DNA from 4 places in the Lysinibacillus sp. 10T31 genome. Region 2 is predicted to be linked to each of the others. Evidence: riboswitches for the same ligand, from Rfam matches in the RefSeq annotation. Region 2 holds a riboswitch; each other region holds the start of a gene.
The links. Region 2 has a riboswitch for thiamine pyrophosphate ahead of AC1DCY_RS04490 (ABC transporter substrate-binding protein). Riboswitches for the same ligand answer to the same signal wherever they lie in the genome.
Positions count from the first base shown of each region.

Region 1 (4,672 bases), on a different contig from region 2:
TTCAAAAGTTTTTTATAGATTTCTGCTGATTCCTTTACACCGCCACCTGGTGAATTAACACTTAAGACGATACCTTCCACAGTCTGATCATATAAAATATTATCTAATTGATTTAAGAAAAATTGATGATCATAAGCAACTGGTTGCCATAAAGTACTTGAGCCAACATCTTGAATCGTTCCATCAACCTTTAAGTATGCAATACGTTTATCCATATCGCCACCTTCTTTAACCTCTTCCATAACCGTCAAGTCGTTTCCAGCTACCAAGCTATCAAAATTACTAAAGAAATTCGATTTAAATATTGCAAAAATCGTGTTAATCCCTAATGAAAACACTAATAGTACACCTGCAATTATTAAAGCGGCCCACCTTTTACCATTCATATCTTTCCGCCTCCTCATAACGTTATACGATTGATATCCTAATTTGTTTCATACTTATTACAATAATATGGTCTTATCACCATAACATGAGGTTAACCTATGTTCCGGCTGTGCACTTTCTATCGGGCGTCCGATGTGCCGCTCGGCAATAAGATTTGCAAAAGCGAGCTAGCGCATAGAAAGTTAACTAATGTCATGCCAAACTGTAGGCGATGAGCCAATACTATTGCTTTAACCTATTCAACCTATAATACATTACCTAATTTCATAAAAAAAATCAAAGTTCATAAAAAAGCAGGAACTTTGATTTTCGACATTATTTCCTAGGAAATTATTGTTGAATGATATAATGGATTTTTTCTTGCTCACGTAATTCGACACGACGAATTTTGCCTGATGTAGTCTTTGGTAGCTCAGTAACAAACTCAATTATACGAGGATATTTATAAGGAGCTGTTAAAGTTTTCACATGGCTTTGTAGTTTTTTAATAAGCGCTTCATCTCCAACTACTCCATCAGAGAGCACAACAAATGCCTTTACTAGATTTCCACGAATTACATCTGGACTCGCGACTACGGCAGTTTCTTTTACTGCTGGATGCTTTAATAACGCATCTTCTACCTCAAATGGGCCTATCGTATACCCAGATGAAATAATGACATCATCCCCACGTCCTTCAAACCAAAAATAGCCATCTTCATCTTTATATGCACGATCTCCTGTAATATACCAATCGCCTCTAAATTGTAAATTTGTACGTTCGGGATCGTTTAAATATTTCTTAAATAACGCGGGTGTCTCACAGTGTACAGCAATATCTCCAACTTCTCCAATTGCAGTAGGATTTCCAAAATCATTGATAATTTCAACAGTATTACCCGGAGTAGGTTTACCCATTGAGCCCATTCTAGCCTCCATCCCTACCATTGTTCCAACAAGTAATGTATTCTCTGTTTGTCCATAACCATCTCGTACTTGTAAATTAAAGACCTCGGAAAATACTTTTATCACTTCACTATTTAAAGGTTCACCCGCTGACACTGCCTGACGTATCGTACTTAAATTGAAGTCTTGTAAATTTCCAAGACTCGCCATTATTCTGTATTCGGTCGGTGTGCAACACAAAATATTAATATTGAATTTTTCAAGCAATGCAAGATATGTTGCAGCATCAAAGTGACCTTTGTAAACAAATGCAGTAGCACCACTTCCTAAAGTAGCAAGGAACGGGCTCCAAATCCATTTTTGCCATCCTGGAGCTGCTGTAGCCCAAACAATGTCACCTTCTTGTACACCTAACCAATTTGGAGCCGTAGTTCTTAAGTGCGCATAACCCCAACTATGCGTATGAATCGCTGCCTTTGGATTGCCTGTTGTACCACTCGTATACGCTAAAAATGCAATGTCTGTACTCTTAGTCGGTGTAGAACTTATGTAAGTCGTAGGTTGATTTTGCATTTTTTCAAGCAACGGCTGCCAAGGTTCGTGTGCATGACCAATGACAAATTGCTGTATTCCTTGTAAATTTCCCACATTATCGAACTGTTCAATATATGGCTCAAATGCAACAACGCCTTTCGCATCGGCATGATTGATTCGATATTCAATATCCTTAGTTCTCAGCATTTCGGAACTAGGGATAATCGTTAAACCTGCCTTTAAAGCGGCAATATAGACGATATACGCTTCAACTGATCTTGGCACCATGACCAAAATAACATCACCTTTTTTTAAACCTTGGGATGTAAATACATGTGCTGCCTGATTCGCCTTTTCAAGTAAAGCTTGATATGTTAAGTACTGAATTTCCTCATCTTCGTTATAAACTAATAATGCATTTTTAGTAGAATCCTGTGCATATTTTTCAATTTCCTCTGAAATGTTATACCATTCTGGTGCGATTAAATCTTCTCTTTTCATGGCAAATGCCCCCTCTATTACGCTCATTATAAAACTCAATTTTTATCATTTTCAATGGAATTCACTCCAATTCATTAAAGTCGTGACAACTATCATGCTTTGCTATATGGCATCAGTCACGTATTAGTACTATCGAGTTCGACTTAGCTTTAGTGCCGTTTTCGCAATGAAGAAAAAAACTCCCTATTGAACACGAATGAATAATATGGTACATTTTGGTCAACTAAAAGCATAATTGCAGGGGGACTCATTTAGAGTTGAGAAGGTAAAACCTGACCCTTTGAACCTGTTAGTTAATACTGACGTAGGGAGCAATTCACATCTATTTACTGATGAAAGGCTCTTTTGCGTGTTTTTTTCTACACGAAAAAGAGCCTTTTTTGCACGCTTACGTCCATCCAACAAGGAGGACTTAAATTGGTATTTCAAACAATCCGTAAACAAAATCCACTTATTCATTGTATCACTAATTATGTTGTGGCTAATTTTCAAGCAAATGGCTTATTAGCAATAGGCGCTTCACCAGTCATGGCTGATGACAGTCATGAGGTTGAAGAAATGGTCGCAATTGCCTCAGGCTTATTGATAAATATCGGTACCCTTAATGAGCGAATGAAAGAATCAATGTTACTCGCAGGAAAAAAAGCAAATGCTCTTGGCATTCCCGTTATTTTAGACCCTGTTGCTGCAGGTGCAACAACTTACCGGAAACAAACGGTACAACAATTACTCGAGGAAATAAATTTTGCGGCTATTCGTTGCAACATCGGAGAACTTGCAGCTATAGCCAATGTAGAATGGCAACAAAAAGGCGTAGACAGTGGTAGTGGTTCCATTTCTTTAGAAGTTGAGGCACAAAAAGTAGCTCAACTCTACAATTGTATTGTTATTGTGACCGGTGAAAAGGATTTTATTACTGATGGCGAACATCAGCAATGGGTTACAGGTGGAAATTTACAAATGACAGAAGTTACTGGAACAGGTTGCTTATTGAGTGCAATATGTTGTGCTTCCTACGTCGTAGGAAATAAACCATTTGACCAATTAATAGAAACATTATCACTTTATAAAAAAGTGGCAGAGCAAGCCGCTTCTTCTACTCCATACATTGGTGATTTTCAAATTGCAGTATTGAACGAACTACATCGCCTTTCCAAGGGTGGTGAAGAATGATGCATATTGTAACGACAATTGCTGGTTCAGATAGTGGTGGCGGTGCAGGCATACAAGCTGATTTAAAAACATTTCAGGAATTAAAGGTGTTTGGAACGTCTGTCATTACAGCTTTAACCGCCCAGAACACACTTGGTGTATCGGATGTCTTACCAATTGAAGTTAGCTTCGTTGAAAAACAGCTTAAAGCGCTAGTCGAGGATTTTTCAATAAGTGCCGTTAAAACCGGAATGTTGTTTTCCTCCGAAATAATCCAATCAATTGCTCAAATTTTAGCTGAAATAAATATTCCGCTTATAGTAGATCCTGTCATGATTGCAAAAGGTGGTGAAAGCTTATTACAGCAAGAAGCAATTGAGGCATTACGCAGTTATTTGCTACCTTTAGCAACAATCGTAACACCGAACATTCCTGAGGCAGAAACCCTTTCTGGAAGGAAAATCAATGCTTTAACAGATATTAAAGAAGCAGCTAAGATCTTATTACAAATGGGCGTTCAATGCGTCATTATTAAAGGCGGTCATTTAGAGGATAAATGTTACGCTACTGATTATGTATTTTTCCAAGATGGTCGGTCATTTTCTATGCAGTCCACTCGTATTGCAACAAAAAATACGCATGGTACAGGCTGTACGTTTTCCGCTGCATTAACTGCTTTTCTTGGTCGTGGACTACCCTTAGAAGAAGCGATTGAAGAAGCTAAAAAATTTATTCAATTAGCAATAACTCATGATTTATCTATCGGTAATGGCCATGGTCCTACAAATCATTTTGCTTATCAAAACTTCAAGGATTCCTGCGAGGTGATTATTCATGAAACGTGACGATCTACAGCTATATTTTATAATGGGTACAAGTAATGTTTTCAAACAAGAGCCATTAAATGTTTTAGAGAAAGCTCTGCAATCTGGAATTACTATGTTTCAATATCGTGAAAAAGGACCAAATACACTTACTGGGCAAGCCTATGAAGATTTTGCTCGTAAATGTCAAAAGCTCTGTCAACAGTATCATGTTCCGTTTATCGTCAACGATGATGTCGAGCTGGCTATAAAGCTTAAAGCGGATGGTGTTCATATTGGACAAGAGGATTTTCCTGTGTCGATGGTGCGTAATAAAATTGGCAACATGATTTTAGGTGTTTCTGTTCATTCACAAACTGAATTACAAACTGCTCTACAATATGGTGCTG
Region 1 covers NZ_JBFTHS010000028.1:48,706-53,377, forward strand. Annotated here, with positions in the region: gene sppA (signal peptide peptidase SppA) at 1-386, opposite strand, end outside; gene mbcS (acyl-CoA synthetase MbcS) at 718-2,307, opposite strand; TPP riboswitch at 2,537-2,635, shown strand; gene thiM (hydroxyethylthiazole kinase) at 2,725-3,480, shown strand; gene thiD (bifunctional hydroxymethylpyrimidine kinase/phosphomethylpyrimidine kinase) at 3,480-4,304, shown strand; gene thiE (thiamine phosphate synthase) at 4,294-4,672, shown strand, end outside.
Region 1: linked by a shared signal. The riboswitch ahead of thiM (hydroxyethylthiazole kinase) and the one ahead of AC1DCY_RS04490 (ABC transporter substrate-binding protein) in region 2 are both predicted to bind thiamine pyrophosphate.

Region 2 (4,672 bases):
ACGCGATCCGTTCGAAATGAAGATTGTGCCAATGTCATATAGACTCCAATCCCCATTTTCGCACCTAACCATTCCGCAATGACAGCTCCCATAACGCTATACGTTGCCGCAATCTTAATGCCTGAAAAAATCGACGGGTACGCATAGGGCCATTCAAGCTTCCAAAAGGTTTGTGCTTTCGTTGCCCCAATCATTTCAAAATAATGCTTCAGCTCAGGTGTGGTTTGACGAAAGCCATCCATTGCCGAAATAACAATCGGGAAAAAGCACACCAAACAAATAATAATGAGCTTTGGCAATAAACCAAAGCCAAACCAAATGATTAAGAGCGGTGCTAGGACGAGCACAGGGACATTTTGTGACATAATGAGAATAGGATAAAATAGCTCTCGCACAAACGTAAAACGATGTAATAGCACGGCAACCGTTAGCCCACACAATATTCCGATGGTAAGGCCTAGGAGTGCTAACTGAACAGTCGCTAAAGCATGTGGCACAAACGTCTTATACGATTGAAAGCCTTCTTTCAAAATGGCACTTGGTGTAGGCAATAGCCAATGTGGTACATCTGCAAAACGGACAATAAGTTCCCACATGAATAAGAGGAAGGCGATAAAAATTATCGTCCTTCCTTGTTTAACAGCTTGCTTCATCACTGGTATTTCTCCGTTAGCGTATCCATTGTAATACCTGATGGCTGATATAAAATTTTCACTTGCGTAATGACATTGATAGCGCCAAGCTCAATCATCTTGTCATTCATTTTTTCAATGATTTGTAGCAAAGTCGATAGCTCACCCTCCATTGTCGTTTCTAACGGATGAACTTCATATTTCACCCCTGATGCGTCTAAAACCGCAATCGCTGCATCGACAAATGGAATCACATCCTCATATTTTTCAGTTTTCGGGATAATTTGTACACTTATTAATGAGTTTGCCATACTACTTCGTCTCCTTTTTCGGTAAAAAGTCGTTTGTAAATGCTTGTTTTGCGTTAAATTCGCCCTCTAAAACTTTGTTGCTTGCCATCCATTTCGCGTAATTTTCCCAGATAGCTAGCTTTTGCTCGCCCCATTGTGCAGCGTCGTCTTGATACTTATCTGCTAGCCATTCCTGACTTTTATGGACAAGGTTCTTATCTAAATCAGGTACCGCTTCTAGTAAAATATCAGCCGCTTCATTTGGGTGGCTGATCGCATATTCATAGCCCTTTGCTGCGGCAGCGACAAATGCTTTTACCGTCTCGGGATCATCCTTAATCATTTTTTCATTTGTAGCAAGTACAGGTGTGTAATAATCTAACTGATCACTATAATCTGTTAAATATAGCATGTTTAGTTTTTCGCCACGCAGTTCGGCTTCAATACCTGTCCACGCATAATAAATCCAGGCAAAATCAATATCTTTTTTCATCATTGTGAAGAAATCTAAATCACCTGCATTGACAATATCTAACTTATTAATATCTGCCTTTTTTGTTTGCATTAGTGATTGCAGTACTGCCTTTTCAAGTGGTGCACCCCAGCCACCGTATGTTTTACCTTCAAAATCCTTAGGTGACGTAATGCCTTTTGATGCAATGGATGCGAAGCCAGAAGTATTATGTTGAATAATCGCTGCGATCGATACTAAAGGTACATCTTGCACACGTGCCTGTGTGATCCCTTCCTGATAACTTACGCCAAACTGAGCCTTGCCAGACGCCACAAGCTGATCGGCTCCCGTTTCGCCAGGTAATAAAATATCAACATCTAGGCCCTGTTCCTTAAAGTAGCCAAGTTTTTCCGCTACATATAAGCCTGTATGATTTGTGTTCGGTGTCCAATCAAGAACGACTGATACTTTCGTTAATCCCTTAGCATCCTTTTTAGTCTCTTTTTCGCTACAGCCCACTAAAGTTAAAAGTGCAGCCATCAGGATGAATAACCATTTTTTCATGCTGAATCCTCCAAGTAAGTAGTGTGAAAGTGTTCATGTATGAATGTCTTTACCAGAAGAAACCGTTCACAATCTGTTTGCACGTAAGGTATGTGCATGCAACAAAAGTCTGAAAACATAAAAAACGCCTAGGATTCCTCCCAGACGTTTTGTAATCAATATCAAAAACTTTCACTTTTTGAATAGATGTTCCCTACGCTGGTACGAGCCAAATCAGGTTCAAAGAGTCAGCGTCTATCGGACACAATCTCAGCTGGCAACACCAGCCCCCCTACATTCTTTCCATATGAACTTTTCGTGATTATTATACCCATATCTATCCGGAAATGACAAGGCTCTGTTTGCAAATAGCGCTGAATTATTATTTTATAGCCTTATTTCTAATCCTTTTTTTGAAATATATTTTTCATTCACATCAAATAACTGCTATGGCGCCTCTTTTGTAAAGGGTACTTTAGGAGAGCTAGATAATATTTTCAGACTCCATTGAAATAGAGGCTTCATGCTTAAATTGTCAGTTCTACTTTTTTTAAAAACTCAATTTTAAAGAATAATATCCCTTCATTTAAGGAATTCCATTATAACTAACCGTAAAATTCAAAAAATTCCATCAACATATTGACAATGGAAACAAATTACAATAAAATTTGATTGATCAATCAATCATTTATTATGAAAGGAATATCTAAATGGAGACTAAACTTACTAATGATGAAAAAAAAAAAGAAAAAGATCTACTATCCTGAACGCCGCCATTAAATTATATAGTGAGAATGGTTTTGCAGAGACAAAAGTTGCCGAAATAGCAAAGGAAGCTAGTGTTAGTTTTGGTACCGTATTTACATATTTTGATTCAAAAGAAGTACTTTATGAATCGGCAATATTGGAGCCCTTGGAAGAAATCAAACCATATTTTACTGAAATAGCAGAACATTTTAAAGGTGAGCCTCTTGAAGTAATTAAGGAAATGATAGATTGTCATGTACAACTTTTTGCCATGAGAATTGAATTTCTACGCCTAATTCAGCAGGTTCTTGCAAGACCTGAACGGTTTCCGAAGCTTTATAAAGAACTAGATGATTTTGCAAAATTATTTAAGGCCTCTATTTATCCGATTATTGAATCAGGACAAAGGCTCGGTTCCTTTTATGAAGAATCACCTTCATTAATTGCTGAATCATACTTATCGATCTTAAACGGAATGCGTTTAACGTTTATTGATGAATATACAAACGAGAAGCGGAAGGATATATCGAGACAAGCACTGAGATTATTTGGGCCTATCTCTAATAAATAAGCTCCTCCCCCTTTGCCCGGCCATCACTTGTAGACATAAGGTTAAACAAGTTAAACATAAAAAGAGTCAAAGAGACACTTCCTAATAGGATAATCAATAGATAACCCCAAACTGAGACACCTGAAGATTCTATCGGAAATAGTTCATATTTAATATACTTAGGAGTGATTATATGAAATTGAGAGATATCCATCCCAACATCAAACTTCGCCTAGTCATGCAATTTCTAGGCGGTCTTATTTCTATGGCTGTTATACCTTTTCTGGCAATTTATTTTACTCAAAATATCGGAGCTACTAAAACGGGTATTATTCTTATAATAATAGTGATTAGCGGGGTTATTGGAGGGTTCATAGGAGGACATGTTTCAGATAAAATTGGGCGAAAAAAAATAATGATTTATGCTGAACTTGGACTATTGCTTTCTTATCTGTTTATAGCACTTTGTAATTCTCCTTGGTTTAATCTTCCTTATATTTCTGCGGCATTCTTCGTCCTCACTATGTTTTGCGGAGGGATGTTTCAGCCAGCCGCACAAGCTATGATGATTGATGTTACTAATTCCGAATCGAGAAAGCTTGTATTTACAATTAGCTACTGGTTGGGGAATTTATCAACGGCAATTGGAGGAATTATTGGGGCATTTCTTTTTAAAAACTACTTATTTGAACTATTTATTGGGATTTCACTTATCTCTTTATTATCTGTATTCGTGACTATTTTCTTCATCTCAGAAACCTATTCACCAGTACCTTCACCTAAGTCTTCTCTTCATAAGAAAAAGCTTTCACCATTTGAGATGTTTCAAACCTATTCAACCGTTTTAAAAGATAAGCTGTTTATGTTTTATATTTTAGGAGCAATCATGATTTTTACATTGGAACAGTCTTTATCCAACTATATTGGGATTCGTCTTGAAAAAGATATACCCCAGCAATCAGCTTCATTGTTTGGCATAGATTTCATCGTAGACGGCACTAAAATGCTTGGATTTCTCCGAACAGAGAATACTATTCTTGTAGTTGTCCTATCAAGCATTGTATTATTTTTATTTAAAAAATACAGTGATCGCTGGACTCTTGTTACAGGAATGTTGATCTTTACTATATGTTTTAGTGTTTTTGCTTCTTCAAATAGCGTATTGTTTCTTTTTATTGCCATGTTTATTGGAACAATTGGTGAGCTGATGTTTATTCCTATTAAACAGGCGATGATAGGAGAACTTGCCCCGCCTAACGCTCGTAGCACCTATATGGCTTTTAATAGCTTAACTACCTATGGAGCCATGATTGTAGCTTCGTTATTGATCATCATTGGACAGTGGATTCGCCCCATATATATGAGCGGATTACTCCTTATTCTAGGATTAACGGGTACATTTTTGTACTACATATTAACAAAAACGCTATACGCTAAAGAAATTGAAGGGAATGAA
Region 2 covers NZ_JBFTHS010000005.1:72,278-76,949, reverse strand. Annotated here, with positions in the region: gene AC1DCY_RS04500 (ABC transporter permease) at 1-653, opposite strand, end outside; gene AC1DCY_RS04495 (thiamine-binding protein) at 653-943, opposite strand; gene AC1DCY_RS04490 (ABC transporter substrate-binding protein) at 945-1,940, opposite strand; TPP riboswitch at 2,114-2,223, opposite strand; partial or broken gene AC1DCY_RS04485 (TetR family transcriptional regulator) at 2,680-2,757, shown strand; gene AC1DCY_RS04480 (hypothetical protein) at 2,833-3,237, shown strand; gene AC1DCY_RS04475 (MFS transporter) at 3,410-4,672, shown strand, end outside.

Region 3 (4,672 bases), on a different contig from region 2:
CACTTATAGCTTTATTAACGCTGAAAATGAGCGCGTATGGGTTAAGTTCCACTTCCGTACAGAGCAAGACATTAAAAACTTAACTGGTGCTGAAGCTGCTGAAGTAATCAGTAATGACCGCGAATCTTCACAACGCGATCTATATGAGGCAATTGAAAAAGGCGATTTCCCTAAATGGAAAATGTACATTCAAGTAATGACAGAGGAACAAGCTCGTGAGTTACCATATAATCCATTTGATTTAACGAAGGTATGGTATAAAAAAGACTTCCCATTAATTCCTGTGGGTGAATTCGAGTTAAACAAAAATGCGGACAACTACTTTGCGGAAGTTGAGCAATCAGCATTTGCACCGTCAAACATTATTCCTGGTGTAAGCTTCTCACCAGACAAAATGTTACAGGCTCGTATCTTTGCTTATGCAGATGCACACCGCTACCGCTTAGGTGTAAACCACCACTCGCTTCCTGTAAACGCACCAAAATGCCCATTCCGTTCATTCCATCGCGATGGTGCTATGCGTTTCGATGGCAACCTTGGTTCAACTTTGGGCTATGAACCAAATAGCTACGGCGAATGGGAGCATAATTTAGACTATAAAGAACCTGAATTACGTATTGACGGTAATGCTGGTATCCACGACTTCCGTGAAGACGACAACAACTACTTCGAGCAGCCAGGTAAATTATTCAACCTAATGACTGCCGAAGAGCAACAACGCCTATTCGAAAATACTGCTAATGATATGGCACCAGTTGAAGAGTTCATCAAACGTCGTCATATCCTTCACTGCTATTTAGCTGATCCAGCATATGGCGAAGGTGTAGCAAAAGCGATGGGTCTTTCATTAGAAGGTATGGATCTTTCAAACCCATATGTAAAACAACCAACAAACGTTTAACATATTCCAGCAAACAAACCTGCTGAGGCATAATTGATTTTTTCCACTTATTATTGATATCCAAATCCAACTTTTTACTCCATGTGAAGGGCAACTTCACATGGAGCTTTTTTATCTTAATGACAAATTGAGGGCTCTTCACCATAATGTGTGGTTGATTTACGTTCCGGCTGGGCGCTTTGCCGCTGACGCTTCGCTTTCGAGCAGATAAAACATTTGTTGTTACTGTCGCTACGCTTTCGCACAGATAAAACAATTGTAGCTGCCGCTTTGCTTTCGCTACAGAAAACATTTGCTGCCGCTTCGCTTTCGCACAGAGCAAAGCTTCCTGGGGGCGTCCGATGAGCCGCTTCGCTTCGCTGCAGGGTCTCATCTGTGACGCTGATCCCCAAGGAGTCGCCCAACCTCCACTCCAATCAACTTAAATACATGCGTAGGTTTTAACAAATGTCATCCACCACCTTTGGAGATAAACCAAAATAAGGCTTGTGCCTATAGACACAAGCCCGCATTAATAATTATTGATAAATTTGACTGCCTGCCTTTTTAAATTCCTCAGCCTTTTCCTTCATACCTTTGTGGATCGCTTCAGTCGTATTTAAGTCTTGATCTTTTGCATAATTACGAATATCCTGTGAGATTCTCATACTACAAAACTTAGGTCCACACATTGAACAGAAGTGCGCAGTTTTCGCCCCTTCTGCAGGCAATGTTTCATCATGGTATTCGACTGCACGCTCTGGATCTAACGAAAGGTTGAATTGATCGCGCCAGCGGAATTCAAATCGTGCCTTAGATAGTGCATCGTCACGCTGCTGTGCTCCCGGATGCCCCTTCGCTAAATCTGCAGCGTGTGCAGCAATTTTATACGTAATAACCCCTACACGGACATCCTCACGATTTGGTAAGCCTAGATGCTCTTTAGGCGTCACATAACATAGCATTGCCGTACCATACCAACCTATCATCGCAGCACCAATAGCCGATGTGATATGGTCGTAGCCAGGAGCAATATCTGTTGTCAGTGGCCCTAAAGTATAGAATGGAGCTTCCTTACAAACCTCTAACTGCTTGTCCATATTTTCTTTAATAAGATGCATTGGTACATGCCCTGGTCCTTCTACCATTACCTGCACATCATGCTTCCAGGCAATTTGCGTTAATTCCCCTAGCGTTTCTAGCTCCGCAAATTGAGCCTCATCATTTGCATCTGCTATAGAACCCGGACGTAAACCATCACCTAAAGAGAAGGCAACATCATAGGTTTTCATAATTTCGCAGATCTCTTCAAAATGAGTATATAAGAAGCTCTCTTGATGGTGGTATAAACACCACTGCGCCATAATCGAGCCTCCACGAGACACTATACCTGTTACACGATTAGCCGTTAATGGCACATAGCGCAGCAATACCCCCGCATGAATCGTGAAGTAATCAACACCTTGCTCAGCCTGTTCGATTAACGTATCACGATACACCTCCCATGTTAAATCCTCTGCCACACCATTTACTTTTTCTAGCGCTTGATAAATCGGCACTGTTCCTACTGGCACCGCGGCATTACGGATAATCCATTCACGTGTCGTATGAATATGCTTACCAGTAGATAAATCCATAATGTTATCAGCACCCCAGCGTGTAGCCCACGTCATTTTTTCTACCTCTTCTGCAATAGAGGATGACACCGCTGAGTTGCCTATATTGGCATTAATTTTCACGTGGAAGTTACGTCCAATAATCATTGGCTCGGCCTCAGGGTGATTAATATTAGATGGCAAAATAGCTCGTCCTGCCGCTATTTCTGAGCGCACAAATTCTGGATCCATATTTTCGCGAATCGCTACAAATTCCATTTCTGGAGTAATAATTCCCTTTCGTGCATAGTGAAGCTGCGTTACATTTTTACCTTTCTTCGCACGTAAAGGCTTTCTAGATAAGTCCGGAAAAACATTTTCATTCATTCGTGGATCATCAGCTTTGCGGAATCCATTATCTTCTGGCTTGATAGTACGACCCTCGTATTCTTCAACGTCACCTCGTTCTTTGATCCATACACTACATAAAGCTGGCAATCCTTTTGTAATATCCACCTTATGTGCAGGATCAGTGTACGGGCCGCTCGTATCATAAACACGTACTGGTGCATTTTCCTCTTCACCAAAACTTCCTGTCGTTGGACTTAGAGCAATTTCACGCATTGGCACTAAAATATCTGGTCGAGAACCTTCTACGTAAACTTTTTTACTTCCTTCAAAACTAGTCATAATCGTAATATTCTTGTCGCTAACTGTTGTCATAAACTACTTCGCTCCCTTTTACATTTATACAAGGACCGAATCTAGCTCACCCCAACAGAAAATCAATTTCGCCTTGGCGTAATTTGCGTCCGGAGGCTTTGTCTTCATTCAGCAGGTGTTTGGCACCCACTGATAAGGAATCTTAACCGCATTCATCTCATCACCTTCAAAGATAGGACTTTTTCGCTGAATGAAGACAAAAGCCGAATCCAAAAAAATTTGGATCCGGCTAAGAATGTAAAGGTATAGTTATTGCAAATAACATAGAGTGCAATAATGGTTAACTTTCCCACGCTGGTATGAGCCAGATCAGGTCCAAAGGGTCAAGAAACCTCTATGCGTTTCCCTCTCAGCCTGACTCATCAGACTCCCCTAGTTAATACTATTAAGTTTGATGCTAGTGTAGCAGATATTGTTAAGAGATGGAAGCTTCATTTGAATATTTTTGGTATATTCACCAAGAGTCAGCGTCAGATGAGACTTTAGAGCGCACGCATGCGAAGCAGCTCATCATTTGATGAATTCACTTTTATATGAATCCATTGAAGATTTATCGGAACAAAATCTCATTTTATCGGAACAATTTCAGTTTTTATCGGAACATTATCTTGTTTTATCGGAACAATTTTAACTTTTATCGGAACATTATCTTGTTTTATCGGAACAATTTCAGTTTTTATCAACTATGGGCAATCAAATGAGCGCCCAGCCGTTAGGTAAACAACAGCTCCGCTACGTAAATCACAATCGTCACTGTCATACAGCTCACAATCGTTGAAAATAAAACTGTTTGTGCAGCAGTTGCCGATTCTACGTCATATTCTAATGCCAAACTAGAGCTATTTCGTGATGTCGGGAACGAACTAGCTATAAAAAGTGATTGTGCCACGACACCGTCAAGACCAAGTGCAAAAATGATTAGCAATGCAACGGCTGGCCCTATGACTAGTCGTGTAAAACAGCTAATGAATACCATCTTATTGAACATGGATTTGATTTCAAGCTGTGATAGTTGTGCCCCTAACGTTATTAGTGCTACAGCGATAAAGCCATCTGCCACATGGTCTATCGGAATTCTTACAAACTGCGGAATAGCAATATTAAAATAGTTCATTGCAACACCAATAATAAGTGCATGAATAATAGGCATTTTGAGGAAGTCTTTCACAATAGACATGCCCGATTTTGTTGAAGAAATTAAATTGTACAAGCCGTAAGTATAGGTCGTCATATTTTGAAATATAACGAGAATGACCTGAATCGCCACTCCAATCGGCTGGGTCACAAAAATCATTTGTGCAACTGGAATTCCATAGTTACCCGAATTAATTAGGACAACACTATTTTTAAACACCGCAGCCTCTGTTTTTACTAAGCCGAGTCCCTTTGCTAGAAAGTGACTAAGCACCATTTGGCTTCCGATAAAGAGTAGAATAAATAACGCAACTTCCCCAAGCACAGACAGCTCTATACT
Region 3 covers NZ_JBFTHS010000016.1:82,953-87,624, reverse strand. Annotated here, with positions in the region: gene AC1DCY_RS11445 (catalase) at 1-901, shown strand, start outside; gene AC1DCY_RS11440 (hypothetical protein) at 1,018-1,293, opposite strand; gene thiC (phosphomethylpyrimidine synthase ThiC) at 1,420-3,198, opposite strand; TPP riboswitch at 3,468-3,582, opposite strand; gene AC1DCY_RS11430 (AEC family transporter) at 3,911-4,672, opposite strand, start outside.
Region 3: linked by a shared signal. The riboswitch ahead of thiC (phosphomethylpyrimidine synthase ThiC) and the one ahead of AC1DCY_RS04490 (ABC transporter substrate-binding protein) in region 2 are both predicted to bind thiamine pyrophosphate.

Region 4 (4,672 bases), on a different contig from region 2:
GCACAAGGAAAAGAGAATGGCATTACTCTTTCAACGGTTGCAATTGGTCAGGATGCAGATGGCAACTTACTTGAAGCACTCAGTGAGATGGGCAGTGGGCGTTTCTATGATGTTATTGATGAGCAGGCGATCCCCTCTATTTTATCTCGTGAAACTGCCATGATTTCACGCACATATATTGAGGATAACCCATTCTATCCAACTATATTTAATACAGCTGGCTGGAACACGTTATTTGCAAATGGTGTACCTAAAATGAATGCTTATATAGGCACGACAGCAAAGCAGGGAGCCACTGTTATTGCAGAAAGTGAGAAGGAAGATCCAGTCCTTGCAGAATGGCAATATGGCCTTGGCAAAACATTCGCCTTTACTTCTGATTCGACAGGAAAATGGACGGGAGACTGGGCAAGATGGCAAAATTGGGGCACGTTTTGGCAAACGCTTATTTCAAAAATGCTACCGAGCTATAACGATGTTGCCTATGATGTACGTCTAGAATCAGACGGTTCATTTGTCATCACTGACCCAACTAATGAAGCGGCGTTCTTAGATATTGTCGCCGTCAATGAAGCGGGCGAAGAACTTGAGACACAGCTTGAAATAATTTCAGCATCACAAGTTCGAGCAGTCGTACAAGCAGAACCTGGACTAATTTTCTTCCGCATTGCCGATGAAGAAAAGGCCATTTATCAGGCAGGCTTAAGCGTACCTTATAGTACTGAATATGAATTACGTCCAGTGAATGATAAGTTAGTCGAAGAATTAACTAAGCAAACAGGCGGCTCCGTTTTGAAAGAACCGAGCGAAGTGTTCCGTGAATTTACTAAAAAAGGTGCGGAACGCCAAAATATTGCAACATGGCTTTTATTAGCAGGGATGCTACTATTCTTCATAGATATAACTATTCGACGCTTTGGTTGGGGCTTCTTCACTAGGCCGAAGAAAAAAGAGCAGCTTGTCGAGGAAAAAACAATACAGGCAGAGGAAACAAATGTTGCCCAATTATTAAAGGGCATGAAAAAACGATCTTAGTAATTTAAAACGATGGTTCATTGCTTTATAGTAATGAACCATCGTTTTTTTGTCCTTTGACATATGCTTTCAGGGATTATCGCCCAACATTTAATTTTATCGACATCCACCAGAGCAAAAAAGGATTCATACAATTGTGTGTAACCCTTTTACTTCATAATGTCGCACAGTCTTCACTTCAATCAGCAGAAATACGCTTTAACTGGTGATCTATTAATTTTAGAATGCTATTTTTGTAAAATAAGTGAATTTAGTGGAATTTATCTTGTAAACAATATATATGTGTGTAATAATTTATGATAGTAATAATTTATTACTATCATTTTGTAGTACTATAAATTTGGGGGTTCAAAAATGACCAATATAATGAATTCATTTGGTTTTCTCAGTTTTAAATTAGCGGAGTCTTTAGAGGAAAATCTCGAGCAATATATTAGCGAAAAATTTCAAATGAAATCTAGAGAAGTTGGGATCATGATGGCTGTAAAAAACCAAAAACTTAGCCAAATTCAAATAGGGCAGATTTTAAAGTTAGATAAAAATAGTGTCCGCTTTTTTATCGATGGACTAGAAGAAAGAAAGTATGTTTATAGGGAGAAAAATCCAGAAAATAGAAGAGAAAATTTAATATGCCTTACGGAACAGGGTGAAAATTTGGCGGAAGAATTAATGAAGACTCTTGCGATTTCTGAGAATGAAGTTTTAAACGTACTTTCATTGGAAGAAAAAGAGCTATTGAAAAGTATTATGAAAAAAGTATATGAAAATCATTCATAGGGATTAAAAACTTATAAATAAAAAAAGAAAGAGTGAAGAGAAATGAAAGCTGTAGAGGTTATGAAGGAGTATTTAAGAAGAGCACAAGAAGAGGGCCAAGATTTATCAGATATGTATGCAGATCATGGGGAATTAAAAAATTTTAAAGGTGAAATTTTTAAAGGAAGGAAAGAAATACAAAACTTTTACACGTCACCTATGCCAAAAGGCTTTAAATTAACTATCCAAAATATTGATGGTGATGATACAGAATGTATTGCAACCGTTTCCACTACTTGGGATGGTTTGCCAAACCCAGTGATTTTGGAAGAAAGGTTGATTCTTGAAAATGAAAAAATAAAATCGTTGGCGATGATTCCAAAATAAGAGGGGACGGAAGCTATGTCATTAAATCCTAATAAAAATTCTCTTCCTACACCTGAAAGAGACACGAAATATTGGATTGGTGTGGTATCTCTTAATCATGTGCAAAAAGGGGTTGAGGGAGGATTTGGTCAGCTATGCCATGGTAAAGAAAGGCCTTTGAAACGAATGCAAAAAGGAGACTGGATCATTTATTATTCTCCTAAAAAAAGTCTAGATGGTAATGAGCCTGTAAGAGCATTTACAGCAATTGGAAGAGTAAAGGACGAGCGAATATACGAGTTCCAAATGGCAGAGAATTTTATTCCTTTTAGAAGAGATATAGACTTTTTTAAAGATGCAAAAGCTGTGCAGATAAAAAGAATCTTAGATTATTTAGAATTTGTAGAGGATAAATCGAAATATGGCTATAAATTCAGATTTGGTCATTTTGAAATAAGCAAAAAAGACTTTTTATTAATTGCTCATGAAATGGGATTACCGTTGAAATATGGGTGAATAGGCTTTGAATAAAAAACGTTACTTTCTTAATTAATGAAAGTAACGTTTTTAAATTCATTATTTAAGCTGAGTGTTAAGGGTAGTTACAAATACTGTTTTACGCAAATTGCTGGCAATGACAATGCCTAAGATAGCACCAATAGTACTTGATGTTAAAAAAGCTGGCATGAAAAATAAAGCAGCAACGGATGTCCCCATTAATAAATGTGCATAAGGTACTGCAATAAGTGAGGCAATGATACCTGTTCCAAACATTTCACCGACACCTGCTAGCCATTGCTTGCCGCTGTATTTATAGGCAAGAGCTGCACATAAAGCACCAATAACACTACCAGGTATAGCTAGTAATGAGCCTGTGCCTGTTAAAATACGAATAATGGCTGTGACGAGGGCGATCATAACAGTAGGCACCGGTCCAAGAATGATAGCACCGATAACATTAATGGCATGCTGGACAGGGTAGGCACGTGCAATTCCCGTTGGTATTGAAACGAAGGTAGAACCTGCTACGGCAATTGCTACTAATAAGGCCATAATTGTTAATTTTCGAATTGACATAATTTCCACTCCTTTGAATGTGAATTTTATAGTTAGCGCCGCTAAACCTGAGAGAATCGCCGCTAAAGCGTAAAAAAGCCGCTTCCTTAAAACAATAGGAAGCGGCCTTGCATTTAATAGTAAAAAGCAAGTGTCGCCACTTCCCTCCGCTAGTGTGAACTAGATCAGGTTCAAAGGGTCCGTATATGATCATATACGTCTCAGCCTTTTAAAGACTCCCCTAGTGGTAATTAAATTAACTTCTTTCAGCAGTAGTCTTCCACCTTTATAGGTGGTGAGATGAATGCCGGTTATAAGTTGCTTTTCAGCAGGTGTCCAAACATCTGTACCTGTCGCTACGCTTTCGGTACAAAAGACATCCGCTGAAATATAGGAACTCAGTCTAAGATCGCCACGTTCTGTGGCAACGACTGAGTGACCAACATCATGTTGGCCCAAAGCCTCCGGCGGATGTCACGGATTTTGAAAGGAATGAATTGTGCGGGCACAATTCAAAATCCGGACGCAATTACGCCAAGGCGAAATTGATTTGTTAGTTTTTCTCATAAATAATGTAGCATACTACTAAAATTAGTCAATAACTTTTCAGACTATTTTGTATCAGGATGCATAAGGTGTGGTGCTTTTTTCATTGTCCAAATTAGGGCAAGGAAGAAACAAGCCATTAAAATAATAGACCCGAATATATAAGGACTGTTCATATTCCAATCGAATAATATACCTGCTAAAGCTGGACCAATCATATTACCAAGACTCATATACGCATTGTTCAATCCAGCTGCATAGCCTTGTTCATTTTCAGCAAGCTTTGAAATCAATGTGTTGACAGCTGGACGAATCAATGTCGTAGCTGTAGAGAAGATTGTCGCTACAATTAAAATAAGTGCAAAGCCAGATGCGAATAATATTAAGAAAATCGAAACGGCTGCAATAAATAAATTGACTAACACTACTTTCATTTCGCCGAAACGATTAAACAGTGGTGTAATAACAAACATCTGTACAACAACACCAAAAGCGCCGCCCATAACTAATATAATGGCGATATCAGTAGGTGTGTAATTAAACTTTTCTGTAACAAATAATGATAATGTTGTTTGGAAGTTAGCAATCCCGAAAGAGAATACAAGCATGATAATTAGCATGACAAAATAAGGCATTTGGACTGAACGAGCCATCTGCTTTACAAGATTATCTTGCTTCTGCGCTTTTTTCGCTGTGTTCGGTTTTGTAGCAGGCAATAAAAAGAACGATAAAATAGCTGCTAAGATAGCTGCACATCCAGCAGTATAGAATGGAAAATGCAAACTAACTTTTGAGAGGAATCCACCGATACCTGGTCCGATCATAAAACCCAAGGACATTGCTGCCCCTAGCATACCCATACCTTTTCCTCGTTCCTCATACGTTGTGACATCTGCCACAAATGCCATTATAG
Region 4 covers NZ_JBFTHS010000032.1:24,660-29,331, forward strand. Annotated here, with positions in the region: gene AC1DCY_RS18035 (VWA domain-containing protein) at 1-1,035, shown strand, start outside; gene AC1DCY_RS18040 (MarR family winged helix-turn-helix transcriptional regulator) at 1,390-1,812, shown strand; gene AC1DCY_RS18045 (ketosteroid isomerase family protein) at 1,855-2,178, shown strand; gene AC1DCY_RS18050 (EVE domain-containing protein) at 2,194-2,673, shown strand; gene thiW (energy coupling factor transporter S component ThiW) at 2,734-3,234, opposite strand; TPP riboswitch at 3,359-3,466, opposite strand; gene AC1DCY_RS18060 (hypothetical protein) at 3,424-3,672, opposite strand; gene AC1DCY_RS18065 (MFS transporter) at 3,825-4,672, opposite strand, start outside.
Region 4: linked by a shared signal. The riboswitch ahead of thiW (energy coupling factor transporter S component ThiW) and the one ahead of AC1DCY_RS04490 (ABC transporter substrate-binding protein) in region 2 are both predicted to bind thiamine pyrophosphate.